DNA from 3 places in the Photobacterium sp. TY1-4 genome. Region 2 is predicted to be linked to each of the others. Evidence: predicted binding sites of a transcription regulator. Region 2 holds the regulator's gene; each other region holds the start of a gene.
What was found. Region 2 encodes MetJ, which represses methionine synthesis genes. Its sites were predicted from a motif close to TTAGACNTNTANANGTCTAA; they were not measured.
Positions count from the first base shown of each region.

Region 1 (10,207 bases), 450 kb from region 2:
GCTGCTTCCAGCTCAACAATCTGCAGATTCTTCGGATTCTCGACAATATCCAGCACGGTTGCCGTCAGGCCAGCCCCGTCTTTCAGGGTCAGCAGGCCCTGCTGTTGCAGCAGCAGCAGTGAGCGGCCCAGGTTGGTCGGATCGTTTGGTAGCGCGACTTGATCGCCTTCTTTCAGCTCATCGATGGATTTGATTTTGCTCGAGTAAGCGGCGATCGGGTAGACAAACGTGTTACCGGCAATTGCAAATTTGTAGCCACGGTCAGTGATTTGCTGATCCAAGTATGGTTTGTGCTGGAACGCATTGATGTCGATCGAGCCTTCTTCCAGTGCTGCGTTCGGTGAGACGTAGTCGGTGAAGGTGATCAGCTCAACATCCAGGCCGTATTTGTCTTTGGCTTCCTTGGCAGCCACTTCAGCCACCTGTGCTTCTGCACCCGCCATGACACCGATTTTAATTTTGCTGTTGTCTACCGCAGCTTCTTTCTCGCCGCAGCCGGTCAGAACCAGTGCCGAGGCCAGGCCGGCAACTGCAAACAGGTTTTTCAGATTAAACGCCATGTTACTTCTCCTTAAAAGCGGGATTTCCATAATCCTAGTCGTAAATTGTTTTGTTGTGCTTACGTTGTGGTTCGTATCGGGTGGACTTAGCGGTGATCGACACGCTTGACCAGATGATCACCGGCAGACTGAATGCATTGCACCAGAATGACCAGCATGACCACGGTGATGAGCATGACGGTGCCGTCGAAACGCTGGTAGCCGTAGCGGATCCCGACATCGCCCAGACCGCCGCCGCCGACAGTGCCGGCCATGGCGGAGTAGCTCACCAGGGTCACCAGCGTAATCGTGATGGCGTTGATAATCCCTGGCAGGGCTTCCGGCAGCAGCACCTTGCTGATGATCTGGCGCGGTGTGGCACCCATCGCCTGGGCAGCTTCGACCAGGCCGCCTGGTACTTCCAGCAGCGCCCCTTCAACCAAGCGGGCGATAAACGGAATGGCGCCAACGGTCAGCGGCACAATTGCCGCGGCGGTCCCAATTGAGCTGCCAACCACAAAACGGGTAAACGGAATGATGGCAACCAGCAGGATAATAAACGGGATCGAGCGGCCGATATTGGTCACGGTCCCCAGAACCTTGTTCAGCGTCGGGTGCTCCAGCAGCCCGCCTTGTTTGGTCAGGTGCAGGGCGACACCGGCCGGGATCCCGATGGCGAAGCCTATCAGGCCGGAGGCAAACACCATCACCAGTGTTTCACCCAGCGCCTCAATCAGTAAATATGTCAGGCGTTCATTGGCCTGCCACCAGTTCGCAATTGTTTCAAGCAACATAACCCAGTACCTCTACATTAACCTTGTGATCGCGCAGGAAGGCAATGGCCAGCTCTGCTGCTTGTTCGGTGCCGAAAAACTCCGCCAGCATCAGGCCGAATTTGACGCCGCCGGCATAATCCATATCGGAGCTCAGAATGCTGATATCGATATTAAATTCGCGGGCCACCTGGCTGATCAGCGGAGCGTCCACGGAAGCGCCGGTAAATTCCAGGCGAACCAGCGGGTAGCTGTTCTCAACCCGGGTGTCGGTGAGCCGGGCGCGGTAGTCTTCCGGGATTGACAGATCCAGGGTTGAGCGAATGAACTCCCGGGCCAGATCCGTTTTCGGATGGGCAAAGATGTCGCCGACCGGACCTTTCTCGACCAGTTCACCATCGCCGATGATTGCCACTTGGCTACAAATGTTTTTCACCACATCCATTTCGTGGGTGATGAGCAAAATAGTCAGGTTCAGCTTGCGGTTGATCTCTTTGAGCAACGCTAGAATTGACTGCGTGGTGGCCGGATCCAGCGCACTGGTCGCTTCATCACACAGCAGGACTTTCGGATCGGACGCCAAGGCCCGGGCGATGGCTACCCGTTGTTTCTGGCCGCCGCTTAGGTTGGACGGGTAGGCACTGCTCTTGTCGGCCAGCCCCACCAGTTGCAGCAGATCAGTAACCTTGCTTTTGAGGTCCGCTTTTTTGGTGCCGGCCAGTTCAAGCGGCAGGGCCACGTTGTCGAACACCGTCCGGGAAGACAACAGATTGAAGTGCTGGAAGATCATCCCGATTTTACGCCGGGCTAACGTCAGCTCCTGGGCGGAAAGCTGAGTCAAATCGACACCATCGACAATCACATGGCCGCTGGTGGGTTTTTCTAACAGGTTCACGCAGCGGATCAGGGTACTTTTCCCTGCACCGGATGAACCGATCACGCCGAAAATTGTGCCTTGCTCAATGGAGAGGTTGATATCACGCAGCGCGTTGATTTCCTTTTCTCCCTGATAGAACACTTTGTTCACTCTATTGATTTCTATCATCGAACTTCCTGAGCTGTTTGCTGCTGCCCAATACAATTCACCGGGCAAAAATGGGTGATAATGGTTTAATTTGTTGCTGTTTATTGTGTTTACACTGTAATTAGTTTGTGCGTAAAGTGTTTCCTAAACGCTTATGTGGTTGATGCTAGGGTGTCTAGACGGCTAAGTCAATAGATATTTTTACGTCTGGACGTCTAAAAGGCTTTCTTGACTTGAGCCAAAATCTGTCGCCCTGGCAGAAACCGGACGGATAAACGGATGAATCCCGGGGTGAGCCGTGTCATAATCGCGCCAGTAATGTAGACAGACAGAGGGCTGACTTTTGGCCAAACCCGCAGTTTTTATTGATCGTGACGGCGTGATTAACGTGGATCATGGTTATGTGCACACCGTCGATGATTTTGAGTATGTCGACGGTGTTTTTGAGGCGTGTAAAAAGCTCAAGGCGATGGGCTATTTGCTGGTCCTGGTCACCAACCAGGCGGGGATTGCCCGTGGCATGTACAGCGAAGATGAATTCCTGACCCTGACCGAGTGGATGGACTGGAACTTTGTCGACAACGGGGTGGAATTTGACGGGATTTATTACTGTCCGCACCATCCGACGGAAGGGAAAGGGGATTACCTGCAGGATTGTAACTGTCGCAAGCCGAATCCGGGGATGTTCATTTCAGCCCGCGATTTCCTGAAAATCGATATGGCCAACTCGGTGATGATTGGTGACAAAACCGATGACATGAAAGCGGCGCAGGCGGCAGACGTCGGCACCAAGATCCTGGTGCGTACCGGTAAACCGATCACCGAAGCCGGCGAAGCACTGGCCGATACCGTGCTCGACAGCGTAGCGGATGTTCCGGCCTGGCTGGCTGCGCGTTAAACCGCAAAACAGTACACCACTTCCAGAGATAAAAAAACAGGTCGCCGAGGCGACCTGTTTGCTTAAGGTTTGAAGAGATTAGCGATTATAAATTGGCAGGATCTCCAGGACATCTTGATAGCGTTGCATCTTTTTCAGCATGGCTGGCTGCTGCGCTGGATCCTCAAAGTCGGCCAAATCAATATACTCTAGTTGTAGCGTATTGTTATCGGTCGCCGGATCGCGCAGTGCCTGGAACTCTTCCAGCGTTTTGATCATCTCAAAGGCCAAGGCATTGTTCGGTGTAGCATAGTAGTAGCGGCCATCCTGACGTTGATAGCGAACGGTCTCTGCCAGGTGGTCGTCATTGCTACGGATGGCGACGTACTGGGCACGTTCATTGCCGCGGGTAAATTCGCCGTTGTCACTGCTGCGGAACTGAACCACCAGGTTGAGCAGGGCTTCGATTTCGCTGTATTCCCCTTTGGCCGGCAGATCAAAATAGCGCTTGATCGAGCGGGCATAATAGGGGGCTGCCTCGACTTTGGTATCCGGGTCAAAGTGGATGAAATCACCTTGCGGTTTTGTGACCTTTCCTTCGCTGTCACGGAACAGATCCGGATAGAAGACCTGGTTCATGATGTTGGTACCCAGCGCGATATCCTGAAGCAGGTATTTGAAGACATCATAGCTGTAGAAGGTACCACCGTCGCCCGGCACGACATACGGGAGATCCGCCAAGGCGGTATCGGTCCGGTCGGTGGTGCGGCGGATGCCGTCCCGCTCTAGCAGGGTTGCCATGGAAGCGAACTTGTCCGGCCAGAATCCGTAGTAGTCGAACATGCCGACGTAGTTGTACTTTGGATTGGTATTTGGCGCTTTGCCGCTGTTGAGCATCTTACCCGCTTCTGCAGTGACGGTCAGGCCTGTTGAGGCCAGATACTTACTAACTTCTGGGTGGAAACAGCTGTGCGGAACCTCGCCTTGCTTGAGGGCGCTGCGCAGTGCACTCTCGTTGATGATGTCGTGCAGGCGCTGGTACTGAACGTCACCGTCTGCATCTTTGACTTCACACACTTGATCCGGCTGGAGCACCACCTGGATCAGGTTATTGCGCAGCTCATCGACAGCTCGGGGCAGGCCACAGTAGAAGTCATAGTTAAAGTCCGACTCCGGCCATAATGGTTTGGCATTACAGGCTGGATCGACTTTATGCAACAGGAGCCAATTATTGGTATTAAACGGAAGGTACTGTTTCATCCGATCGAAGTTTTGCAGTACTTCCCGCCAGCTCATAAAGTCGTTGATCCTACGCTGGGCATAATCTTCCAGGCTGCTTTCGTCAAAGTTCTTTTTACCCATACGGTTGGTCCGCATGTCGTGCTGCTCGTAATAACGCTGCCAGTAGAAACGGTTAATTTCGGCGTGGTTTCGGCCTTCATCGTGGCGGTTACAATCTGTATTCAGGCTGACATTCCCGTCGGTACAGTACTTATACTCGCGCATCACTTTATCGCCCGGGGCTTTGTCGCTCCATTTGTCATCCAGTACACCGTCTACAACGGCTGCGCTGAGGACGCCGTCACTGAGGCGCTCCGGCAGGTACGATCCTGCGGCGAAGAAGGTGTTTTTCAGCTCTTCATCATAATGATTGAGCGTGTAGAACTGAGGCGATGTTTTAGCTTCGGCACCTTCGGCGCTGTCATGTAGGGAATACTCCACCTGGCGCTTGTAGGCAAATCGCAGCGCCGCGGTGTCATACAGACCAAATACGGGCAGTGCATCCAGCAGCGATGGGTTATAGTCCATGATTGAGCTGTAGGCTGGAACATATTCCAGGCCGTGGTTGTGGGCGTGCGCTTCAGAGAAGTAGTTCTGATCATCATTACTGCCTTTGAAATTGTGGCGCAGGCCCAGGTTATGGCCTAGTTCATGCACCAGTGTTTTGGCGTAATAGATCCCGGCAAGTACTTGCCCGACATGATGTTGCTGGCTCAGATCGAGCGCGTCCCAGGTTTTCAGCTGACTATGCGCCTCATCTGCCCAGACATACGATTGCGGGCTGTCAAAGTCGATCGATTGACCGGCGACCACCATTCTCGGCAAGTATTTCTTTGTTGCGCTCGACCACAAGCTGGCGATCGGGTACATATTGTGCTCGCTCCAGACCTGCTGCTCCAGCTCGCGGAGCTGGATAATATCCAGGGCGCTCATATCCTGTTCCGGGACTTGCTGCAGGGCAACGTAATCACGCAGAACCGTTTCAAATGACTCTTGCTCTGGTTGGCTCAGAACTTTTGGCAAAGTATCGGCTGTCGGGTGATAGAGCCCGCTGTTATGTGTCTGGCGCTGTAGCTGGGCTGTGGTGTCCCTTGCTGTATTGATGCTGGTGTCGGACTTGGCAGACGATGTGGTTGTCGTTTGCGCAGTAACGATATTGCCGTTGTTGTACTGATTGGCAATCCGATCCCACAGGACATTGGCGATACTTTCCAATCCGCCGGAGTACTGGTTGACATGGGCGTGAACAATCTCGCCTGTGACCGGGTTCACCGCGGACGGACCATATCCGGCCAGGCCGTTTGCCAGTGGTTCGTCAATCAGGTTAATCACGTTATAACGCAAGTCACCCGAGCGCTTGCCGGAAGGATCGTGCAGTTTAATTTGCGGGACACCAGCTTTGGCTAGCTGTGGGTTAATTCGGGCAATGACATCTTTGGTGATTTGCTTATAAAACGCGGTCGATGCGTTGAGATCGAAGCTATCTGAAAGATGGTAGTCAATTTGTGCCTGGCTGGGATTAAAGCGGTGCATATATTGAACGCGGTTGCCATCCAGGGTGTTATTACCGAGCTGATCCGGGCGGGAAACCTCGGTGGCAAACATACCGAAGGTATCTTCATCGCCTTTCGGGTACAGGATCGGCTCATACTCGGCGCTCCGGATCTCGTTGAGCGGGACAAACGAGTAGTGGTTGGAGACGGTAAAGGTCAGGTTGTTAAAGTCGAGTCCGTCATCGCTTTGGAATAAGGCGTTGATCAAGCAATTCCATTGATTGGTGATCTGGTAGTCCTGTTCAATTTCAATGTTCAGGGAGCCATCAGCTGCCACTTCATAGCCTTGCCAGTCGCGGGCCAGTCGTGCATCACCAACGGGAGTGTAACAACCGGTCGAGTAAGTCAGGAGATCATCAATATCGCGCTCCACCACTGCTAATTTTTTATACTCCGGCGTGAAGAAGGTTTTTTCCTGCCAGGTAACATCATCGTCCTTGTTTTCTTCTTCTTTGTTGACACAGTCGCCGTAGCTGTCTTCTTCACAGCGGTATTCCTGGTAAGTCCCGGGAATCTTAACCAGAGGGCTGTTATCTGTTTCGACATCGGTCCAGCGCCCGAGATCATGGTCGCTTATCTGAGCCTGGCTGATCACATCCGGACTGATTTGGCGGACTTCCAGGCCATCCTGGGTATAAATCAGGCGAACCAGCTTTTCCTGTCCCTGCATAAAGGGCGCCATGCTGACGGCGTAGCGTGGGGCTTTGGCCATCGAAGGCATATACAGGTAAACCTGCTCGGTGTTGAGGTCTGTTTTTTTGATCTGCTCTGCCTTTCTCGGCACGCTTTCATAGGCCTGATCGTCGGCACCGCATCCGGCCAGAATCGCGGTACAGAGCACGCTTAACGTAAAGTGCTTAGGGGTCATACAAGTTCCTTTTGTGTACTTAGAATGTATATCCGAGCGAGAGTGAATACACGGTGGTGTCATCGTTGAAGAGGTCGATGTCGCCGACCGTGCCTTGTTCAGCGTCGAAGTAAACGCCGGAATTGGAAAGAGATAGTCCGGTATAGAAATGTTCAGTTATCTGCCACTGGGCGGACACGGCGCCGGAGTAGGTCCAGTCCTGCCGGGTGTGCTGGTAACTCCAGGATGTCCCACCCAATAGTGAGGCACTGAGGGTTAATTTGTCCCATTGATAGGCAATCCCGGCGTTGAGGGAAACCAGCCATTCAGGAAGTGATTTTTCTCCGGCCGTTTGGTAACGGTGAAAATTCTTCGCCAAACGGGGGCTGATGAAATAGCTGACTTGTCCGGCGTCTGCAGCATAGTTTAGGGCGAGCCGTACTCGGCTTTCGAGTTCATCGTCGCGGGATAGCTCTGACGTTGGCAGGGTCAGTTGGACGTTGTATTTGAGTTTCCCGCTGCCGCCGAGCGTCGCAAGCTGGCGATCCTCGAAGCCAATGACAGTATCGGTGAAGAAGTCTCCGGTTTCATTTTCATAGACTCGGTATCCGCCTGATGTCAGGTAAACAGCGTATGATTCTGTCAACGAATACTTGAGTTTGCCGCTCCAGTTAAGGCTGCGTAAACTATTGTGACTGCTTTTGTCATAGGTGTTTGCTATATAACTTGCTGATAAATCACCCCTCCAGCCAGCATCGTCTGATTCGCTGGCAAACGCGGGCAGGGAAGTGAGTAAACTGAGCCCGATAGCAAGATTGACTATCGGGATCGTGATGGTCTTGTCCTTATTCGTTCTCATTGCGTGTTTCCATACTATTTTTTCTAACTTCCTGTGTTTTATGAAATTATCGCCTGTCTAATAGTGGTTTTTTATAATGTTCTGAATATAAAAGTAAATAGCGATAGATAGGCTGAATGATATTCATCTGGGTGATTGAGTAGAGTTTCATATCAATAAAGCTTCTGGTTCTGGTCATAGATGATCGTTCTTATCTATCTCCTTGGATTTATTTGCTTTTTATTTTTGATTTTATAAATGAAAGCATTTTTTCGAATGTGGTCTGATCTGTAAGCAAAATTGTGATGGCAGTGGGATAAATTTGACACCTTCCTGAGTTGACTGCTTAAACTTTACTCTGGGGTTTGTTCTTTTTTTCCCCAGGGGGCGGCGGATGTCCGTTGTCCCGACAGTCTTCTCTGACTCATCAGCATTGCCTGGATGTCAGTGTTCATTGCCAGGAGCGGGCCGATACATGCTGTCGTATTTATTGCATCGTATGGCGTTGGTCATACCGACATTCTTAGGCATTACCGTGCTGATCTTTGCCATTACCCGGCTGGTGCCCGGCGGGCCGGTCGAGCGGATGCTGGCGAACATGCAGTTTCAGGGCGATGGGGCGGCGGCGATGACGACTGCGGGCGGCAGTACGGCCTTGTCTGACGAGCAATTGGCGCAGCTCAATGCGTTTTATGGCCTGGATAAACCGGTTCACCAAGCGTACTGGGAGTGGCTGAAGAAGCTGGTGCGTTTCGACTTAGGGGAGTCGACCCGGTATTACGAGCCGGTCACCGAGATGATTGCCGAGCGGCTGCCGATCTCGCTGTTCTATGGTGGGATGACCTTCTTTATCAGCTATTTTATTTCCATTCCTTTGGGCTACTTCAAAGCCATCAAGCATGACTCGGCGTTTGATTCCGGCTCTTCCATTCTGATCTTTGTCGGCTATGCTCTGCCGGGGTATGTGGTCGGGGTGTTGCTGATCACCTTGTTCAGTTATCACCTGGAATGGTTTCCAATGGGCGGTTTCGTCAGTGATGACTTTGATGATGATGACACCCTGCTTGAGCAGGTACGAGATGTGCTCTGGCATGCGGTCTTACCGCTGATTTGTTATCTGATCGGGGATTTCGCCACCCTGACCATGACGATGAAAAATAACCTGATGGAGAACCTGTCCTCGGATTATATCCGCACCGCGATTGCCAAAGGCTTGCCATTCCGGACCGCGGTGCGAAAACATGCTCTGCGCAACAGTCTGATCCCGATTGCCAGCCATTTCGGCAATTCCCTTCTTTTCTTTATGACCGGCTCGTTTTTGATCGAGGTGATCTTCAATATCGACGGCATCGGCTTGCTGGGGTATGAGTCGATCATGCAGCGTGACTATCCGGTGGTGATGGGGATTGTGGCCATTAATGCGGCGCTGCTGATGCTGGGCAATATTGTTTCGGATATCTGCGTGGCGGCGGTGGATCCGCGTGTGCGGTTTGGAGCCTGATGATGCTAAGACTCAACCCGCTGACCCGAAAAAAACTGCGACGCTTTCAGGCGATTAAGCGAGGGTACTGGTCATTTGTCCTGCTCTCGGGGTTGCTGATGTTATCGCTGGTGGCGGAGCTGCTGATCAACAGCAAAGCTTTGGTGGTGAAATACAACGGTGAATACAGCTTTCCGGTGTTCAGTGATGTGAAGGCCGGTACCGATTATGGCTTTGATTATCCCAGCGAGCCGGATTACAAAGCGATGCAGCGTCAGTATCAATTGGAGGGCGGCGAGAACTTCGTGATTCTGCCGCTGGTGCCATGGGATCCCTTTGAGCAGGACTTCAGTGGTGATTATCCGCCGACGCCGCCTAGTCTTCAGACTCAGCACTACCTGGGAACCGATGTGATTGGCCGCGATATTCTGGCGCGACTGGTGTACGGGTTTCGCACCGCGATGGGGTTCGCCCTGCTGACCATGACGGTGTCTTACGCCATCGGCACGGCGGTCGGATGCGCGATGGGATTTTTCGGTGGCAAGTTTGACTTGCTGGTCCAGCGTTTGATTGAAGTGTGGTCCATGGTGCCATTTCTGTACGTGATTATGATCCTGGTGTCCGTAACTCAGCCGACGTTCACCCTGTTTGTCGCGATCAATGTGCTCTTTGGCTGGATGGGCATGACCTGGTACATGCGCACCATGACCTATAAAGAGTCTGCCCGTGAGTATGTGATGGCAGCCCGGGCGCTGGGGGCATCGACCGGGCGGATCATCTTTCGTCATATTCTGCCCAATACTACGGTGATGATCGTGACCCTGGCGCCGTTCACCATAGCTGCCAATATCACCGCCCTGACGGCGCTGGATTATCTGGGCTTGGGGCTGATGCCACCCACGCCGAGCTGGGGGGAGTTGCTGCAACAGGGGAAATCGAACCTGGATGCGCCCTGGATCGTCGGCTCAGTCGTGACGGCGATTGTGCTGGTGCTG
Region 1 covers NZ_CP099734.1:665,026-675,232, forward strand. Annotated here, with positions in the region: gene NH461_RS03290 (MetQ/NlpA family lipoprotein) at 1-560, opposite strand, end outside; gene NH461_RS03295 (methionine ABC transporter permease) at 647-1,333, opposite strand; gene metN (methionine ABC transporter ATP-binding protein MetN) at 1,323-2,357, opposite strand; gene gmhB (D-glycero-beta-D-manno-heptose 1,7-bisphosphate 7-phosphatase) at 2,680-3,234, shown strand; gene NH461_RS03310 (zinc-dependent metalloprotease) at 3,313-6,915, opposite strand; gene NH461_RS03315 (hypothetical protein) at 6,935-7,753, opposite strand; gene NH461_RS03320 (ABC transporter permease subunit) at 8,208-9,233, shown strand; gene NH461_RS03325 (ABC transporter permease) at 9,236-10,207, shown strand, end outside.
Region 1: the regulator MetJ is predicted to act here: its motif matches at 2,536-2,555, upstream of metN (methionine ABC transporter ATP-binding protein MetN).

Region 2 (10,207 bases):
GCATCGCCTGCTGCGCCAGCAACGCAGCAAGCAACCGGGCAGACCACAGCTCGCCATGCCCAAGCACCGCGGCCACCGCCGCTTCCGTCAAATCCGGACCGCTGAGCTTGGCCAGCGTACTCAGCTCCAGGTGGAGCTGGGTTTGCAGCTCATCCGCAGCCGGGCCGGTCACGAGCTCGCTGATCAGCGCCTGCTGAAACGCCCGCAGTTCCTGCAACGCCTCATGGGCCTGTCGGCCATCTTTTCGCAGCAACTCGACCCAGGCGATCAATTGGTTGGTGGTCTTGCCGGCGGCGGAAACCACAATCAAATCTTCAGGACCGGCATATTCACCGATGATCTCGGCCACCCGGCGATAACACGCCGGATCGGCCAGGCTGCTGCCGCCAAATTTGTGGAGCTGTCGTGCTGTCGGCTGGCTCATTCCGTCACCTCCGCTGCCAGGGCAAACGCCTGCGCCAAATCGGCAATCAAATCATCGGCATCTTCCAGTCCCACGGACAACCGGAGCAGGGACGGCTTAATGCCCGCTTCGGCCTGCGCTGCATCCGACATCGCCCGGTGGGTCATGCTGGCCGGATGGCAGATCAGGCTTTCGGTCCCGCCGAGGGACTCCGCCAGAGAAAAGCATTGCAGCTGGCGGACAAACGATTCCAGCTGCGCCTGACTGCCGGCCATTTCAAAACTGAGCATAGCGCCAAATCCCTGCTGTTGCTTGAGGGCAATCGCATGGCCCGGATGTTCGGGCTGACTCGGGTGATAGATTTGCCCGACCAGCGGCTGGCTTTGCAGGTAAGTGAGGATCCGGGCGCTGTTCTCTTCGTGCAGCTTCATCCGGGGGGCCAGGGTCCGCAGTCCGCGCAGCGTGAGGTATGCATCAAACGGCGCCCCGGTGGCACCGATACAGTTGGCCCACCAAGCCAGGGTTTCCGCCTGCTCCGATGCTTTGGCAATCAGCACCCCGCCGAGCACGTCGGAATGACCGTTAATGTACTTGGTGGTCGAATGGACGACAAAATCCGCGCCCAGGGCGATCGGCTGTTGCAGGATCGGGGACAGGAAAGTGTTGTCCACCGCGACCAGCGCCCCGGTCTGGTGCGCCTGTTCGCACACCGCGGCGATATCGACCACCCGCAGCAACGGGTTGGATGGTGTTTCCACCCAGACCAGTTTGGGCTGCTTGGCCAGTGCCGCTGCCAGCGCGGCCGGATCGGTCTGATCGACAAAACAGACCTGAAAATCCCCTTTCTCAGCCCGGGTATGGAACAGGCGGTAGGTGCCGCCGTAGCAGTCATGCGGAGCCACCACCAAATCATCCGGCCCCAGCAGGGCAGTGACCAGCAAGTTAATCGCCGCCGTACCGCAGTTGGTCACCACGGCCCCGGCGCCCCCTTCCAGCGCAGCCAGCGCTTCAGCCAAGGTATTGCGGGTCGGGTTGCCCGAGCGGGAATAGTCAAACTGCGGTACTTCCCCCAGTTGTGAGAAGCTATAAGTCGAAGTAAGGTAGATAGGCGGCACCACCGCATTATATTGGGTGTCCGATTCGATCCCGGTGCGGACGGCAACGGTCGCTCGCTTCTTGTCACTCATATTTACTTTCCTTGTCTGAGGGCTGGCCCTGCGGTGAAGAACGGATGAGCACCAACATTAGCCATAATCCATAAAGACGTCAACACTTCTGGACGTCTATATGTCTTTGCTTGTGGCGGTAAATCCCGCTAAAATTCACCCATCATCTAATTTATTCAATCCAATATCGCTGAGAAGGTAGAAAATGGCAGAGTGGAATGGCGAGTACATCAGCCCATACGCGGAACACGGTAAGAAAAACGAGCAAGTCAAAAAAATTACCGTTTCGATTCCATTGAAGGTACTGAAAATCCTGACTGACGAGCGTACCCGCCGTCAGATCAACAACCTGCGTCACGCCACCAACAGTGAGCTGCTGTGTGAGGCATTCCTGCATGCCTACACCGGCCAGCCCCTGCCTACCGACGATGACATCCGCAAAGACCGCCCGGATGATCTGCCGGCCGAGGCCAAAGCCCTGATGGACGAGATGGGCATCAAGTACGAAGACATCAACGAGTAATCGCTGCTTTTCTGCCGCCAGAGACAAAAAAACCAGCCCGTGGGCTGGTTTTTTCCTATCCGACTGAATTATTTATCAGCCATGTAATTGACCGGCATGTCGATCCGGGCAACACCGGATTCAACCGCAGCCACCGCCACGGCTTTGGCCACGCGCGGCAGCAGACGCGGATCCATTGGTTTCGGAATAATGTATTCCGGACCGAAGGCCAGGCTGTCCACGCCAGCCGCTTTAAGCACTTCTGCCGGGACCGGCTCTTTGGCCAGTTCACGGATCGCCTTCACGGCTGCCAGTTTCATCTCGTCATTAATCGCACTGGCGCGCACGTCCAGGGCACCGCGGAAGATGAACGGGAAGCACAGTACGTTGTTGACCTGGTTCGGATAGTCCGAACGGCCGGTGCCCATGATCAAATCGTCACGCACGGCATGCGCCAGCGCCGGCTTGATTTCCGGATCCGGGTTAGAACACGCAAAGACCACCGGCTTGTCCGCCATCAGCTTCAGGGCTTCCGGTGACAGCAGATCCGGACCGGATACGCCGACAAAAATGTCTGCGCCTTCGATCACGTCTTCCAGCGTGCGCTTGTCGGTATTGTTGGCAAACAGCTGCTTGTATTCGTTGATGTCGTCACGGCGGGTATGGATCACGCCCTTACGATCCAGCATGTAGATCTTCTCACGCTGTGCACCGCACTTGATCAGTAGTTCCATACAGGCCACGGCAGCCGCACCGGCACCCAGACAGACGATCACGGCTTCGCTGATCTCTTTGCCTTGCAGTTCCAGGGCATTGAGCATCCCGGCCGCAGTCACGATCGCGGTGCCGTGCTGATCATCGTGGAATACCGGCACCTGGCAACGCTCGATCAGACGCTTTTCAATTTCAAAGCAGTCCGGCGCTTTAATGTCTTCTAGGTTGATGCCGCCGAATGTATCGGCGATGTTGGCCACAGTATCAACAAACTCGTCGATCGTGCGGTGTTTCACTTCGATATCAATCGAGTCCAGGCCGGCAAAGCGCTTGAACAGCAGCGCCTTCCCTTCCATCACCGGCTTGGATGCCAGCGGGCCCAGGTTGCCCAGGCCAAGGATCGCGGTGCCGTTACTGATCACCGCCACCATATTGCCTTTGGCGGTGTATTTGTAAACATTGTCAGCGTTTTGGGCAATTTCACGCACCGGCTCAGCCACACCCGGGCTGTAAGCAAGGGCAAGGTCTTCAACAGTATCAGCAGGCTTGGAGAGCTCTACGGCAATTTTGCCTGGTACAGGGTAAGCATGGTAATGAAGCGCTTGTTGGCGAAAGTCTTCAGACATAGTGTTTCAGATCCTGAAAGAAAATGAGGTTCAGTTGGGTAGTGGGAGATAAATCATATGCTATAGCGGTAGAAAATCCTAGCCGGGCCCGGCTGGTCGAGCCAATAATCTCCCACTGCTGTAGTCAGGTATCGCGAATTTATGATCCGCATACCGTAAAATGGGTGGAAATCGTCGCACTGGCCTGTAAACATCCCGGATCCGTCCGGCAATCGCGGCAGAATAGACTAAATTGCGCGCAGGCTGCGGGAAAACAAAAAGGGGACGCCTGGCGTCCCCTTTTGTCGGAATTCTGCTGGCAATTACTTGCTAGACAGCGCACCGAAACGCTTGTTGAACTTGTCGATACGACCACCGGTGCTCACTTGACGCTGCTTACCAGTGTAGAATGGGTGACACTTGTCACAGACATCCAGGTTGATGTCTTTGCCCAGAGTTGACTTGAATACGAACGCGTTGCCGCAAGAACATTTCGCGTTTACTTCTGCGTATTCTGGGTGGATACCTTGTTTCATGGGATAACCTCAATAGTAAGGCCGTGTCGCTCTCCCGATCCAAAGCCGGGCACCACACGTCGTTAATAACAATAGGTGTAATGGGGTTCCAGTACACCGAATTCAGGCGGCGTATAGTAATCAAACAATCCGTCCAAATCAACTGATACGCTCCCTTTTTCGCCACTTTGCGCTTGCCTCCGGGCAAGGTACACTCTCTGATCTTAGTCAATGCTGAAAATTGCGGTTTGTTATGGCCTCCAAGATTGCCCGCGTGGCACTCCCTGTTCCCCTGGATAAACAGTTCGACTACCTGATCAAGCCCGACCAGGCCCCGGTGGTCGGCGCCCGGGTGCGGGTGCCGTTTGGCCGCCAGCAACTGGTCGGGGTGGTGGTAGCCCTCACCGACCAGTCTGATTTCCCGCTCAACCAGCTCAAAGGGATCTCGGCCGTGCTCGATCACGCACCGCTGTGGCCGGACTCCCTGTTCGAGTTATTGCGCTGGGCCAGCAGCTATTACCAGTATCCGCTCGGCGATACCCTAGCCAATGCCATGCCGACCCTGCTGCGCAAAGGGCGCGAAGCCTCGCCGGCCAGCCTCAAGGTCTGGCAGCTGACCGACGCCGGCCGCGATCAGCCGCTGCCGACCCGGGCGCCGCGCCAGGCCCAGGTCCTGAACCTGCTGCGCAACGACCGCTGGAGCCACGAAGCCCTGCTGGGCGAAGAGATCAGCGCCGCGATCCTCAAAACCCTCAGTGACAAGGGCTGGATCGAAGCCTGCGAAGCCCGGCCGCCGCAACGGGCCTGGACCGACGACTTTGCCATCACCGAAGAAAAGCCCCGGCTCAATGACGAGCAAGCCCTGGCGGTGGCATCCGTCAACGCCAATCCCGGCTTCGGCTGCTACCTGCTCGAAGGCGTGACGGGTTCCGGCAAAACCGAGGTCTACCTCAATCTGCTTGAGCCGGTGCTGGCCGCCGGCAAACAGGCACTGATCCTGGTCCCGGAGATCGGCCTGACCCCGCAAACCATCAACCGCTTTCGCCGCCGCTTCAATGTGCCGCTGCAAACCGTCCACTCCGGGCTCAATGACACCGAACGGCTGTCGGCCTGGCTGGCCGGACGGGACAACCAGGCGGGGATTATTATCGGTACCCGCTCGGCGCTGTTTACCCCGTGCCATAACCTCGGGATCATCATTGTCGATGAAGAGCACGACGCCTCGTACAAGCAACAAGACAGCCTGCGCTACCATGCCCGCGATCTGGCAGTGATGCGCGCCAGCAAGGAAAACATTCCGATCATTCTCGGCTCGGCGACCCCGGCGCTCGAGAGCCTGCACAATGCCAACACCGGTAAGTACCATCACCTGACCCTGACCCGCAGGGCCGGGAATGCCCGCCAGGCCCGCCACGGGGTACTGGATGTCAAAGGGCTGTACCTGGAAGCCGGGCTGTCGGCCCCGCTGATCGCCCAGATGCGCAAACACCTGGAAGCGGGCAACCAGGTGATGCTGTTTCTCAACCGCCGCGGCTTTGCCCCGGCCATCATGTGCCACGCCTGCGGCTGGCTGGCTGAGTGTCAACGCTGCGACGCCTACTACACCTTCCACCAGCAATCGGGCGAGCTGCGCTGCCACCACTGTGCCACTCAGCGGCCGGTGATGCCCCAGTGCCACCAGTGCGGCTCGACCCAGCTCCATGCGGTCGGAGTCGGCACCGAACAACTTGAGCAACAGCTGGCAACCCTGTTTCCCGACTACAAAACCGTCCGTATCGATCGCGACAGCACCCGGCGCAAGGGCAGCCTGGAAAACTACCTCGAAGCGATCCGCAACAACGAATACCAGATCCTGATCGGCACCCAGATGCTGGCCAAGGGCCACCACTTTCCGGATGTCACCCTGGTCGGCCTGATTGATGTCGACAGCGCCCTGTTCAGCAACGACTTTCGCGCCAGCGAGCGGCTGGCCCAGTTGTTTATCCAGGTCGCCGGACGGGCCGGACGGGCCAGCAAACCCGGGGAAGTGCTGCTCCAGACCCACCATCCCGAGCATGCCCTGCTGCAGGCCCTGCTCCACCAGGGCTACGACGCCTTCGCCCGCAGCGCCCTGACCGAGCGCAAGCAGGCCTGGCTGCCACCGTTCACCTATCTGGCGCTGTTTCGGGCCGAGGCCAACAGCAGCGAGCAGACCGAACAGTTTTTGCAGCAGGTGCGGGGGATTTTCGAAACCAGCCCGCTGTATGACCAATACACGCCGGTTCTCGGTCCCAATCCGGCCCCGCTGGCCCGCCGAGCCGGGCGCTATCGCTGGCAGCTGCTGCTCCAGGCCCCGGATCGCAAAACCCTGCAACGCATGCTGACCGTGGCCAAACCGGCCATCCAGATGCTGCCGTTGGCCCGCAAAGTTCGGTGGTCGATCGATGTCGAACCCCAGGATTTAACTTAAAATGAACAATGCGACTTACATCACATCCCGAATGTAATTTATGCTGATTTGACCATGTTTAATCCCGGAAGGAGCGCCTACAATAGTAGGCTCGCTGGTATAGGTATCTGCCCGGTTTGGCTAGGATCCTCCGGCAATGATGAGAGAAATAATAAATAGAGAGGAACTGCAACTATGGCGACAATGAAGGATGTTGCCCAGCTAGCCGGCGTCTCGACGGCCACGGTCTCCCGTGCCCTGATGAACCCGGAAAAAGTGTCGGCCTCAACCCGCAAAAAGGTTGAGCAGGCCGTCATGGATGCTGGCTATTCCCCCAACTCCCTGGCTAGGAATCTGCGTCGTAACGAATCAAAGACCATTGTCACAATCGTGCCGGACATCTGTGATCCCTACTTTACCGAGATCATTCGCGGGATTGAGGAAGCAGCAATGGAGCACGGTTACCTGGTCTTACTGGGTGACAGTGGGCAACAAAAAACCCGCGAAAACTCCTTCGTCAACCTGGTGTTTACCAAACAGGCGGACGGCATGCTGCTGCTCGGCACGGATCTGCCGTTTGATGTCAGCAAGCCGGAGCAGAAAAACCTGCCACCGATGGTGATGGCGTGCGAATTTGCGCCGGAGCTGGAACTGCCGACGGTCCACATCGACAACCTGACCGCTGCGTTTGAAGCCGTCAACTACCTGACCCAGATGGGCCACAAACGGATCGCCCAAATTGCCGGACCGGACACCGCCGTGCTGTGCCAGTTCCGCTCCCAGGGCTACCAACAGGCCCTGCGCCGCGCCGGCGTCGAGCTCAATCCGGCCTACACCGTGAAGGGCGACTTCACCTTTGCCGCCGGTGCCCGCGCCGTCACGGCCCTGCTGTCGCTGCCGGAGCCCCCGACGGCACTGCTGTGTCACAACGATGTGATGGCGATCGGTGCCATGCAACAGGCCAAACGCCTGGGCTTCCAGGTCCCGCAGGATCTGTCGATTGTCGGCTTCGATGACATCCAGTTCGCCGAGTACTGCGATCCGCCGCTGACCACGGTGTCTCAGCCACGCTATGAAATCGGCCGTCAGTCGATGTTGATGCTGCTCGATATCCTGCAAGGCAAAGACATCAGCTCCGGCTCACGCCTGCTCGATGCCAAGCTGGTGATCCGGGAAAGTGCAGCGCCGCCTGTCGCCTAAACCAGGCACGAAGCCCCGCTGTGAGCTTATGTTTTGGGCATAAGCTCACAAAAATCACTCAAACGCATCCCGGCTTACACGCCGGATTGACTCCCGCCACTGGTCAGTGCCGACGCAACTTTGTACCATAACGGCCATTGTTATTTCCGTTGATACAGAATCAGACTGTGGCCACAAAAGATTATGTCAAACGTGGGCGAGCGCCGAAGAAGTCGACCCGCAATTCTCGCAAGGCACCGGCATCCGGCGGCTTTCCGTTCAAATGGGCGCTGATTGCGCTTTGCCTGGTCGGTGCCCTGGGCTACGGCCTGTATTTTCTGTCGACCAGCCCGGCCCCGAAGCCGGCGACCACGGCACAGCCCAAACCGGCACCCCAATCTGCGCCCAAACCTGCGTCGAAACCGGCACCCAAGCCTGTGCCAAAGCCCGAGCCGAAGCCGCAAACCACCCTGCCGCCGAAGCCGGAGGAGAAATGGCGTTATATTGAAGAGCTGGAAAATAAAGAAGTGAAGGTTGAGGCCAAAGCGCAACAGCAACCCACCCGGCCCTACCTGATGCAATGCGGCGCCTATCGCAGCGCCGATCAGGCCGAGCAGCGCAAAGCCATGATTGCCTTCCAGGGACTGACCAGCCAGATTAAGGTCAGCCAGGGTGAAAAAGGCAGCTGGTACCGGGTGATCCTTGGCCCGTACCCGCAAAAACGTAAAGCCGAGAGCGACCGCAACCAGCTGCGCCGCGCCGGCATTGAACCCTGCGCCATCTGGTTCTGGGAATAAATCGGCACGCGACCGCCACAAGAACAGGATGCCCCGCCGGCATCCTTTTCTTTTGAGCCCTTCCTTGAAAACGCTCCCCCCTATCCCCAGATATACTCCTATACCGATACCGGCCCAGGCCGGACAGACTCAAAGAGGTAAAACCGTGACCACAATCGTATCTGTACGTCGAAACGGTAAAGTAGTTATCGCCGGTGATGGCCAGGTGTCCCTGGGCAATACCGTGATGAAAGGTAACGCTCGCAAAGTGCGCCGTTTATACAACAATAAAGTACTGGCAGGCTTTGCCGGCGGTACAGCGGACGCCTTCACCCTATTCGAGCGTTTCGAGCGTAAGCTGGAAATGCACCAGGGCCACCTGATGAAAGCCGCGGTCGAGCTGGCCAAAGACTGGCGCACCGATCGCATGCTGCGACGCCTGGAAGCCCTACTGGCGGTGGCCGATGAAACTTGCTCGCTGATCATTACCGGCAACGGCGATGTTGTGCAGCCGGAAAATGACCTGATCGCCATCGGCTCCGGCGGCAACTTCGCCCAAGCTGCGGCGACGGCCCTACTGGAGAACACTGATCTCGATGCCCGTGAGATTGCTGAAAAATCGCTGAAAATTGCTGGGGATATCTGTGTCTTCACCAACCAGTTCCATACCATCGAAGAGCTTGAGAGCAAGTAAGGAAGCCCTATGTCTGAGATGACGCCTCGCGAAATCGTCCACGAACTTGATCGCCACATCATCGGTCAGGACAAAGCCAAGCGCGCAGTGGCCATTGCCCTGCGCAACCGCTGGCGCCGCATGCAGCTTCCTGAAGAGCTGCGGGTCGAAGTGACTCCGAAAAACATTCTGATGATCGGCCCGACCGGGGTCGGTAAAACCGAAATCGCCCGCCGCCTGGCCAAACTGGCCAATGCGCCGTTCATCAAGGTCGAAGCGACCAAATTTACCGAAGTCGGCTATGTCGGCAAAGAAGTCGAAACCATCATCCGCGACCTGACGGATGTGGCGGTGAAGATGACCCACCAGCAAGCGATGGAAAAAGTCCGTTTCCGCGCCGAAGAGCAGGCGGAAGATCGGATCCTGGACGTCCTGCTGCCGCCGGCCCGCGATGCCTGGGGCCAGAACGAAGAAGCGGACAACAGCTCCGCGACCCGCCAGTCGTTCCGCAAGAAGCTGCGTGAAGGCAAGCTGGATGACAAAGAGATCGAAATCGATGTCGCTGCACCGCAAATGGGGGTGGAAATCATGGCCCCGCCGGGCATGGAAGAAATGACCAACCAGCTGCAGGGCATGTTCCAGAACCTGGCCGGCAACACGACCAAAAAGCGTAAGATGAAAATCAAAGACGCGATGAAGGCAGCGACCGAAGAGGAAGCGGCCAAGCTGGTCAACCAGGAAGAACTCAAAGAGAAAGCGATTTTCGCGGTCGAAAACCACGGTATCGTGTTCCTTGATGAGATCGACAAGATCTGTAAGCGTGGCGAAACCTCCGGCCCGGATGTCTCGCGCGAAGGGGTTCAGCGTGACCTGTTGCCGCTGGTGGAAGGCAGCACCGTTTCGACCAAACACGGCATGGTTCGTACCGACCACATCCTGTTCATTGCCTCCGGCGCCTTCCAGGTCGCCAAGCCTTCGGATCTGATCCCGGAACTGCAAGGCCGTCTGCCGATCCGCGTTGAGTTGGAAGCCCTGAGCAGCAATGACTTCAAGCGCATCCTGACCGAGCCGAACGCCTCGCTGACCGAGCAATACCAGGCCCTGATGGCCACCGAATCGGTGAACATCGAGTTTGACGAAAGCGGGATCAACAAGCTGGCCGATGCCGCCTGGCAGGTCAACGAGCGGACCGAGAACATCGGTGCCCGCCGCCTGCACACCGTGATGGAACGCCTGATGGAAGAAC
Region 2 covers NZ_CP099734.1:217,839-228,045, reverse strand. Annotated here, with positions in the region: gene NH461_RS01080 (bifunctional aspartate kinase/homoserine dehydrogenase II) at 1-424, opposite strand, end outside; gene NH461_RS01075 (O-succinylhomoserine (thiol)-lyase) at 421-1,590, opposite strand; gene metJ (met regulon transcriptional regulator MetJ) at 1,775-2,092, shown strand; gene NH461_RS01065 (malic enzyme-like NAD(P)-binding protein) at 2,161-3,411, opposite strand; gene rpmE (50S ribosomal protein L31) at 3,714-3,926, opposite strand; gene priA (primosomal protein N') at 4,159-6,354, shown strand; gene cytR (DNA-binding transcriptional regulator CytR) at 6,529-7,533, shown strand; gene NH461_RS01045 (SPOR domain-containing protein) at 7,701-8,309, shown strand; gene hslV (ATP-dependent protease subunit HslV) at 8,455-8,982, shown strand; gene hslU (HslU--HslV peptidase ATPase subunit) at 8,992-10,207, shown strand, end outside.

Region 3 (10,207 bases), 1.7 Mb from region 2:
GCTTGGCGGTGTCCCGCAGGACCCGGGAGATATCAATCGAGCGAAATTCGCATGGGTTACGCAGCATGGTGTCAAACCCTGGCAGGGTGATGGCGTCGGTATGGATCTCAACGCCATCGAACGCTGGCAGGCGACGGAGGTTATCGGCTGCCAATTGCGGCTGAAAATCCCGGAATCCTTCGAGGGTGACCAAAGCAATCCGGCCCAGCCCTTGTGCCGGGGCGGTCAGCGGATATGGATGTACCGTTTGCTGCGACAGCCAGGTCGGACGGAAGGTACCCATCGGCGTGAGCCGCAGGTGGTTGGTCATATCCGGCTGCGCTTGTAACTGAACCCCGCAGGTGGCCATCATGGCCCGATACCACTGGATCGCTTCAAAGACGGTGTCTTTGCCCAGTAGGCTGTAGGGGTGGTCCGGACTTTGCTGATGCAAAGCGTCGAAGGCCGCGAACGGCTGGGAGACACGGGTGCCGTCCGGCAACTGACTGAGCAGATCGATAGAGCCGGAAGAGAAGTGCAGTGCACTTTGCCCGGCGGCAATCACCGCCGTTTTTAATCCCGCTTCGGCGCAGCGAATGGCACAACTGAGGCCAGCGACACCGCCGCCGATAATGATGCTGTCAAATTTCATGGCGCTATCTCCTCGGTTGAGTGCGGGCGGGGACGATTGGCGTTATTGCTGCCGGTATTGCTGTGATTGATACCGTCGTGGTTCGGCGCCACTTCACCACAAGTACCGGTTACGGGGGAGTGCTCCGGCAAGTCGCTGAGGCCGAACAGCCCCTCATAGATCCAGTAGGTAAATTCGCTTTCGCGCAGGGCATCGCCCCAGAACACCGGTTTGATCCCTTTCCAGCGCTCTTCCAGAAACTCATGCAACAGGTGGCTGGCCTGGTTGCCTGAATTTGAACCGAATTCGGTAAACAGCCCGGCAGCGCGATAAGCGCAGAGTTCACCCTGGCAAGGGCCCATGCCGACGCGGGTCCGGCGGCGCAGATCAACAAGATTGTGAACATCCAGTGATTTGATGGCGTACTCGACTTCGCCGCAGGTCACCATTTCGCATTCGCAGATCACCGCCTGGCGCTGTTTGTCATTTTTCAGGAACTGTTGCGCCCGTTCGCCGTGGCGATAAATGGCTGACTGATACACCGGCTTGGCCAGACTAGCCGTCGTTTTTGGCTTGGCCGCCGGTTGTTCCGAACCGGGCAGGGGTTGCAGATGGGTGGTGCAGGGCTGGGTGTTGCCGAGCTTTTTCGCCACCATATCGGTGGCCCATTCCGCCATCATCCGGTAGGTCATTAGCTTGCCGCCGGTGATGGTGATCAGGCCATTCATGCCGTCACGTTCGGCATGATCGAGCAGCACGATGCCCCGGCTGATATTACGCCCGCTGCTGTCGCCATCGACCGCGACCAGCGGCCGGACCCCGGCATAGGCCCGTAGCACCCGGGCATTGGCCATGATCGGCGCGAGTTTGGTGCCTTCTTCCAGCAGAATATCGATTTCTTCGGGCGTGACCTGAAGATTGTCGATGTCGGCGTAATCAATGCGCTCGGATGTAGTGCCGATCAACGAGATGGTATCGCCCGGCACCAGAATATCGGCATCGGACGGTTTCCGGCAGCGGTTGATCACCCGGTTGTTGATCCGGTAGTCGAGGATCAGCAGCGATCCTTTGGCCGGGAACATCTTGAGCGACAAATCGCCGTATTCGCAGATCTGTTGTCCCCAGATCCCGGCGGCGTTGATCACCTGCTTAGCGTAGATCGCGATATGCTCGCCGGTACGCAGGTTAAGGCAATTGACCCCTTTGACGGTATCGCCGTCGCGGATCAGGCCGGTGACCTGAGTGTGGTTCATCAGGCGTGCCCCGTGCTCGGTGGCATCGAGCATATTGGCGGCAGCCAGTCGAAATGGGTCCAGCGTGCCGTCCGGCACTTTGACCGCACCAATCAGCGCCGGATTACAATTGGGTTCCAGTGCCAGCGCCTGTTGCGGATCGAGCTGTTCAACATCGATGTCCGCTTGTCGGCAGGCTATGATGAACTGCGCCTGGAAATCCAGGTCGTCTTCCGGCAATGAAATGAACAGCCCCTGAGTGTCTTCGACACAGTGGCGGGCGATTTTTTTCAGGATCCGGTTTTCCTGAATGCACTCGCGGGCCGACTCCTGATCGGTGACCGCATAGCGAGCACCGGAGTGAAGCAGGCCGTGGTTGCGTCCGGTGGTGCCGGACGCCAGGTCATCTCGTTCAATGAGGATGCAGCGGATCCCACGTAGGGCACAATCGCGCATGATCCCCGTTCCGGTGGCACCGCCGCCGATAATTACAACTTCCGTTTCAAACCAACGTGTCATGTTCGTATTCGCTTATTTATTGTTTATGACCGAGGAATTAGTTTGATTCCTTGTTTTATGGGTCCAATATGACACGAAAAGTAAGGGGATTATTTGATCTGAACCATATGGTGAGCGAACGAAGGTCGATTTCGAGTGATTTTGATGTTCGGATAACAAAAAAGCGCCCAAAGGCGCTTAAAGCAATGAGGATGTTCGTTGTGGATTAGGCCGTAGCCCGTCGACGCGCATCGCCGAGATACAGGTGCCCGACGTGATGGAATCGGCAGCAGTCGCGGCCGGAATCTTTACATTCATACAGCGCGCGGTCGGCACGCTCGATCAGGGACGAGAGGGTATCGCTCCCGGAGTTGGTGGCGATGCCGATACTGGTGGTAATTTTGAGCGTGGTGTCGTCATAGCCTGAGGACAATTCCAGTTGGCGAATTGAAGTGAGCATGCGTTCGGCAATTTTCTCGGCCATTTCGCCGTTACAGCGCGGCAGAAAGAGAATGAATTCTTCCCCGCCATAACGACCGAACAGGTCCGTTTTCCGGATCTGCGTTTGCATGAAATCGGCAAAACCGCGCAGGACTTTATCGCCGGCGCTGTGGCCCCAGGTATCATTAATTCGTTTAAACCGGTCAATATCGAACAACAGGATAGAGAAGGGCGCATCTTTGGCTTCGCAGGATTTTAACGATTTCTGCGCCAGTTGCAGCAGCATCCGGCGGTTGTAGATCCCGGTCAGCGGGTCAAGCGTCGCCTGTCGGTAAAGACGCATCAGCATATAGAGCTTGGACAGCTGGGACCAAATCACCATCAGGGCCAGGACATTCTGTAACCAGAGATCGGCGATATGCTCCGGGGTAAACAAACGCTCGGTCTGGAATCCGACATAGATCTGGGTGATTGCGGTCATCGCCAAAAGACCCAGGCTTTCTTTCAGGGTCACCGGCAAAATGGTCAGGATGGCGACGTGAAGGATGGGCAATAAGGTATAGCCATACTGGAACCCGCTGGAGACCACTGGATAGTTCAGGATCTGCATGGTGTAGAGATAAAACAGGTTCAGTCCGAACACCATCAGGGTCATGCACCATTGGGCTTTGTGAAGCGAAGTTTGCCGGTTATTCACCTTGGCAATCATAAACAGAAACAACCCGAGGACCACACGGGCGATGGCGGCCGGTACACCTTGGTGTTCGGGCAGAAAAAACAGGTCGAATGGTGCCCACAGGACGATGAGCACTCCCCAGACCATACACAACATCGAGACACGGTTACGTAAGTAACCACTACGGGTATGTTGGAAGCTGGCACTGTGGGCGTTGGCGCTCCAGAGATCCGGCACGTAAAGTTTCAGTGTCTTAATCAGTTGCTCTTGATTTTCTTGCATTCCTTTCGCCGGCTTCGTTGCTGTCGTCCCGATTTGGCACCGGGGGACGGCACTGGATGACTGATGTTATGAGCGTGCTGGATGTTTTTCTTTTGAAAAACAACACAATTTGTCCGTGTATATGTGGGTAATTATTCTACAGCTTGGGTTTGTAAACCGTGATACTGATCCAGATTAAGGGTGGTTTTTCTGTGCTCCAGCTCGAGGATTTACTGATCCGAAAGCGGTATGAGAAAGTTGCGCGATTATGCAAAATCGAAGGGAACTTGCTATGATGGCGGCCGGTTTTTCATAGTGCTGATTCCTTCATGTTTACAGGTTATTTAACATTTCTGGTGCCTGCGTTACTCGGGGCGCAATTCATTCTGACGCTGGTGCTGACCAAAGGTGAAATTTGCCCGGGCCAGCGTGGTCGGGTTCACAAAACGTTACCGGTATTGCTGGTGGGCTGGCTGTTGGCTGTTGTGAGCCATCCTATCGCTCTTTTGCCGTTGCTGACACTGAGCTACTTCACGTTCCAGGTGAAAACCGGTAAAACCCGGGATGCGGGTCCGTTGAAGGTTTTATATGCTGCCGATGCGCTGGCGATTCTAAGCTGGCTTGGGTTGTTGCCTTCAATGAGCGTACCGGAAATGGCGCTCAGCCTGATGGCTGTGCCGCTGTTCGGTGCTTCGCTGGCGCATTTGTTGCTGACCCAGGCCCGGACCCGGTTGCAGGCGTTTCACCGGATTCTGCCGTTTACCGGTTTTGTCAGCGCAATGCTGAGTGTCCTGACGATGCTGTGGGCCCTGTCCGGGCTGGATGAGTCGCAACTGGAGCTGCTGGTGAACGATGTGGTCGGCGCCCTGGTGCTGCTGGTGTTGTCACTGCTGGTCTGGGCCGGGCATCTCTTGCTGACCAAAACGGTCAATCGCTGGCAACTGCTGGCGGCCTCACTGCTGTTGGTTGCTTCCGGCAGTTTGCAACTGGCATTTATTTAGTGCGAATACGACACCGGATTCGATGAGCATGAGCGCCAGATGGCGCTCATGTTGCATCTAAAGTTGTATGTTTCTGGATCTGCACCCGTGTTTTCTCTGTCGTTAGGGAACGCGGCAGGTTTTGTAACCAGGCCAGCAACAGCAACAATGACTATGCTTACTGAGAGTCACTGAAGTCGTTTCGGTCAGGGGGAAGCATGGAAATTACAAACTTGTTGAAGATGGATGGCAATATCGTGCTGGGTATTGTCAATGAGAAGCTGCGGCTGGAATGCTCGTCGATTGATGATCTGGTCAGCCGTTATGAACTGGATTACGACGAGTTAAACGACAAGATGGAATCATTGGGCTTTCGCTATGATCCCATCTCCAATCAGTATAAATAAGATCAGTCTGTTGAACCCGGCTGATGAAATCGACTGTTGACCGAATCAGCTGGCATCTCTGAGAGATAAAGCGGCTCGGGCGCGGAGGCCATTAAGCCGCTTTAATTCCTTCCAAATGGGTTTGGCATTGCTGTTTTGCGGTGGCAAAGAATGCCTGCAAATAATGTCGGTCTCGCTCGGAGGCGCGAATGGCAGCGAATAAGCGCCGCCACAGGCCGTCACCGAGCGGTTTGCTGACCACCAATCCCTGACGGGCAAAGTCATAAATTGCCCAGTTGGGCAGGGCGGCGACGCCGAGTCCGGCGGAAACCATTTGTACCAGCATCAGAGTATTATCTGCCTGCTTCCAGTGACTCGGCTCAACGTCGGCTGGCTGGAGGAAATGTTTGACCACATCTAACCGTCCCTTCTGAACCGGATAGCTCAGCATGGTTTGATCGGCCAGATCCTGCGGCGTTATAAACGGCTTGTCTGCCAGCGGAGACTGGGGAGAGACAACCAGCCGCATTTCAAAATCAAACAATGGCTCGAAGTGAACCTCACTGCGTGGCTGAATATCTGAGGTGATCACCAGATCCAGCTCGCCGGCACCCAAGGCGGGCAGGGGCTCAAAGCCGAAGCCGGAGGAGAAATCCAGGGTGACGCTCGGCCAGTGGATCTGATATTCCTTCAGAGCCGGCATCAGCCATTGGAAACAGGAGTGGCATTCGATCGCCATATGCAGCCGCCCGTTGATGTCTTCTTTCAGACTGGCTAGTTCATACTCGGCTTTGGCAATTTTTGGGATCAGTTCGTCCGCCAGGCGGAGCAGAATTTCCCCCTCGGCGGTAAATTTCACCGGCCGGGTTTTTCGCAAGAATAACTGACCGCCCAGCCGCTGCTCCAGATCTTTGAGCTGGTGAGACAGTGCTGACTGGGTCAGGCAGAGGGTCGTGGCGGTTGCCGTCAGAGAGCCGGTGTCTCGCAGTACCGAGAGTGTTCTGAGATGTTTAACTTCAATCATGGTTTTTGCTTACCGTCCCTGTTGCAAGTGCTTTATCCGTATCGGTTGTCAGTTCAACTCATGCGTCCCGGATAAGAGAGAAGTTCACTGTACCGCCAAAAATTGGATGTGTAAACATCTGGACGTCTAAACGTGTGAATTTGATATGAAAGATGATCAATATTAAATTTCTTCATGATCAGTTTGAATTTTAAGACATTGTTCATCAAACAGCGTTCAGCCATTGTGAAGTCATCGACACGGAACCGCATTCATAAGGTAATGATGATGACAACAACACAGACAACGCCGAAAACAACGACTCATATTCTTGGCTACCCACGGGTGGGGAGCCAGCGTGAACTGAAATTTGCGCAGGAAAAATACTGGCGTGGAGAAATCAGCCAGCAAGAACTGAAAGAGGTGGGGAGCCTGTTGCGTCACCGTCACTGGGGCGATCAGGTCGGTGCCGGACTGGACTATGTTTCGGTGGGTGATTTCGCCTGGTATGACCATGTTCTGGGAACCAGCATGCTGCTGGGCCATATCCCGCAGCGCCACAATCACGGCCATCCGGATCTCGATACCCTGTTCCGCGTGGCGCGTGGTAAAGCACCGACTGGCTGTGCTTGCGCGGCGTCGGACATGACCAAGTGGTTCAATACCAACTACCACTACATTGTTCCTGAATTTACCAAAGACGATACGTTTAACGTCAGCTGGACTCAGCTGTTTGAAGAAGTTGTGGAAGCACAAAAAGCCGGTCATGCAGTGAAACCTGTGCTGTTGGGGCCTGTGTCTTACCTGTGGCTGGGCAAAGAGAAAGAAGCTGATTTTGACCGCCTGTCCCTGTTGCCGCGTTTGTTGACCGCTTATCAGCAGATCCTGAATAAACTGGCGGCTCTGGGCGTTGAGTGGGTGCAGATTGACGAACCGGTGCTGGCGCTGGAGCTGCCTCAGGCCTGGGCGGACTCATTCAAGCTGGCGTATCAGGTGCTGAACGGCAGTACCAAGCTGTTGCTGACGACGTACTTCGACAACATCACCCATCACCTCGAAAAAATCGTTGAACTGAAAGTCGATGGCCTGCATATCGACCTGTCGGCCTCGCCGGAGCAGCTGAACGACGTTGTAGCTGCGCTCCCGGCCCATTGGGTGCTGTCTGCCGGTGTTGTGAACGGTCGCAACGTGTGGCGGGCCGATCTGGCTCAGCAACTGTCTATCCTGGCCCCGGTAAAAGCGCAATTGGGTGAGCGCTTGTGGCTGGCCAGCTCCTGTTCGCTCTTGCACAGCCCGATTGACCTCGACCTGGAAACTGAGCTGAACCCGGAAGTCCGCCAGTGGCTGGCGTTTGCCAAACAAAAATGTCGTGAAGTGACCCTGCTGGCCCAGGCACTTGACGGTAGCGACGTCGCGGTGCAGGAATGCCAGCACTACAGCGCGCCGATCCAGGCCCGTGCGACGAGTGAATTGGTCAATAATCCGCAAGTCCGTCAGCGTACTCAGGCGATCACTCCGGCACTGGCAGAGCGTAAAGCACCGTATGCAGAGCGTGCCCGCCAACAGCGTGCTGCCCTGAACTTGCCGTTGCTGCCGACCACAACCATTGGCTCGTTCCCGCAGACCGATGAAATTCGGGTGCAACGCCGTGACTTCAAAGCCGGTCGTCTGTCTGAAGCCGATTACAACACGGCGCTGAAAGGGCACATTGCCGATGCCATCGCACGTCAGCAGAAGCTGGATCTGGATGTGCTGGTTCACGGTGAGGCCGAGCGAAACGACATGGTCGAATACTTCGCCGAGCTGCTGGAAGGCTTCGCAGTGACTCGTTTTGGTTGGGTTCAAAGCTACGGCTCACGTTGTGTGAAACCAGCGGTGATTGTGTCGGATATTTACCGTGCCAAGCCAATGACGGTTGAGTGGATCACCTATGCGCAGTCGCTGACTGACAAGCTGGTGAAAGGCATGCTGACCGGACCGGTGACGATTCTTGGCTGGACCTTCCCGCGTGAAGACTTGAGCCGTGAAGCTATCGCCAACCAGATTGCCCTGGCCTTGCGCGATGAGGTGGCTGATCTCCAGGCGGCCGGGATTCAAGTGATTCAAATCGATGAGCCGGCGATCCGTGAAGGGCTGCCGCTGAAAGCCTCGCAATGGCAGACGTATCTGGATTGGGCGGTGAATGCGTTTAAGATCTCTGCGGCCAGTGCAGAGCCGGAAACTCAGATCCACACCCATATGTGTTACAGCGAGTTCAACGACATTATTAAGTCGGTGGCAGCCCTGGATGCTGATGTGATCACCATTGAGACCTCGCGCTCGGATATGGAACTGCTCAAAGCCTTTGAAGCCTTCGATTATCCGAATGAAATTGGTCCGGGTGTGTATGACATCCACTCACCGAATATTCCGGAAGTGGCGCAGGTGACCCAACTGGTCGAGAAAGCCGAAGCGCTGATCCCGGCTGAAAGACTGTGGATTAACCCGGACTGCGGCCTGAAAACCCGCAACTGGGAAGAAACAGAAGCTGCCCTGCACAACATGGTCACTGCGGCCAAGGCACTGCGTGAACAGTGGCAGGCGAAAGTCAGCTAAGCGGGCTGGATACACTCAGACGACCCCATAAAAAAGAGCGCTTCGGCGCTCTTTTTGTTTGCTCTCATCCGTTCAGCATCGGATCCGCTGAGTTAGCGAATCCACTTCCAGACTGAATTTACCCAGGCATTGACCTGTTCGGACCATGCCGAACCGGGACGCAATCGGTGTCGTTACGACCGGGCTTACTGGTTATCCTGACGTTTGAAGATCAGGGTGTGCTCCCGGTTGCTCAGCACCAGTTCATTCCCAACAATGCTGGCCTGGCTCCAGTCCATCAGCGTGCTACTCATCAGTTGTTCCATTTCCATCGCCGGTGCCGGACAGGCCATCATGGTCATGCCCATTTTCTCAATGCGTAGTTTGCCCGCTTTCAGCTCCGCCTGACCGAAATAACGGTTACAACCGGAGTGGCCGTTAGCAGCCATATCCGGATCAAACTGCAGGGTCGGGGCGGAGAAAGGTTCCGGGAGCGAAACGGGGGAGCTGTCGACTTTGGTTAGCACCCAGTTGTGGGTGGCCAGATCAGTGTCTGCGATCATTTTGGGTGGTGTCGGCTTGTCGGCGGCACACGCCGAGAGCAGGGTGGTAATGGCGAGAGCCGTCAGTAAGCGCTTTTTCATGATTCATTCCCCAACGGATGAAGGATAATTTCGGATAAATTGTTGCTATTTTTCAAGGTGCTGTCGCTATATTTTTCAATGTGCTGTCGTTATTGAGTATAGAGACCGGAGCCCGGAACGTCTGTTTATCATGCCCGGTTTCGCTTGAACTGAACATGAACAGGCGGTTGCCGGGCCACTCCGGGCGGCCGAAGCTGTGGTCAATCTACGTCAGATGGTGCTGTTACAGCGATGGCCGTGAATAGCTTGGCAAAAATCAACGCGGGATATGTTAGGCGGATGTCAGTTATCGGCTTATTTTCGAATTCAGGCCTTTGTTCAATAAGGATTTATTTTCTGGGTGAATGCAATGGCGGCCGGAGATAAAAAAGCCCGCCAGATTGGCGGGCAAAGCAGCGAGTCGCTTAATTTACATTACAGGATGCGTGATGACATTATGACGCCGCCAGTGCCGGTTCGGACGCCCGCTCAGACGCCCCTGTGCGGTGCGGATGGGGCACCCGAAACAGCAGCGCATAGCTAACCGGCAAGACTATCAGCGTCAGCAGGGTGGCAAAACCCAGGCCGAAGATGATGGTGACCGCCATGGCTTCAAAGAATGGGTCGAAAATCAACGGGACCATCCCCAGCATGGTGGTGATGGCCGCCATGCACACCGGCCGGACCCGGCTGACCGAAGAGTCGAAAATGGCGTCGTAGGTGGGTTTGCCACTGTCGAGCTCTACCCGGATCTGATCGACCAGGACAATGCCGTTTTTAATAATCATCCCGCTCAGGCTCAGCATGCCGAGGATCGCCATGAAGCTCAGGGGTGAATTGAGCAGCAGTAGGCCTGCCGCAACCCCGATAATCGCCAGTGGGACATTGAACCAGATCACCAACGGCTGACGCACGGAGTTAAA
Region 3 covers NZ_CP099734.1:2,135,523-2,145,729, reverse strand. Annotated here, with positions in the region: gene glpB (glycerol-3-phosphate dehydrogenase subunit GlpB) at 1-631, opposite strand, end outside; gene glpA (anaerobic glycerol-3-phosphate dehydrogenase subunit A) at 628-2,361, opposite strand; gene NH461_RS10050 (GGDEF domain-containing protein) at 2,567-3,739, opposite strand; gene NH461_RS10045 (hypothetical protein) at 4,048-4,719, shown strand; gene NH461_RS10040 (DUF4250 domain-containing protein) at 4,917-5,105, shown strand; gene metR (HTH-type transcriptional regulator MetR) at 5,197-6,108, opposite strand; gene metE (5-methyltetrahydropteroyltriglutamate--homocysteine S-methyltransferase) at 6,376-8,682, shown strand; gene NH461_RS10025 (META domain-containing protein) at 8,868-9,305, opposite strand; gene NH461_RS10020 (efflux RND transporter permease subunit) at 9,740-10,207, opposite strand, start outside.
Region 3: the regulator MetJ is predicted to act here: its motif matches at 6,219-6,238, upstream of metE (5-methyltetrahydropteroyltriglutamate--homocysteine S-methyltransferase).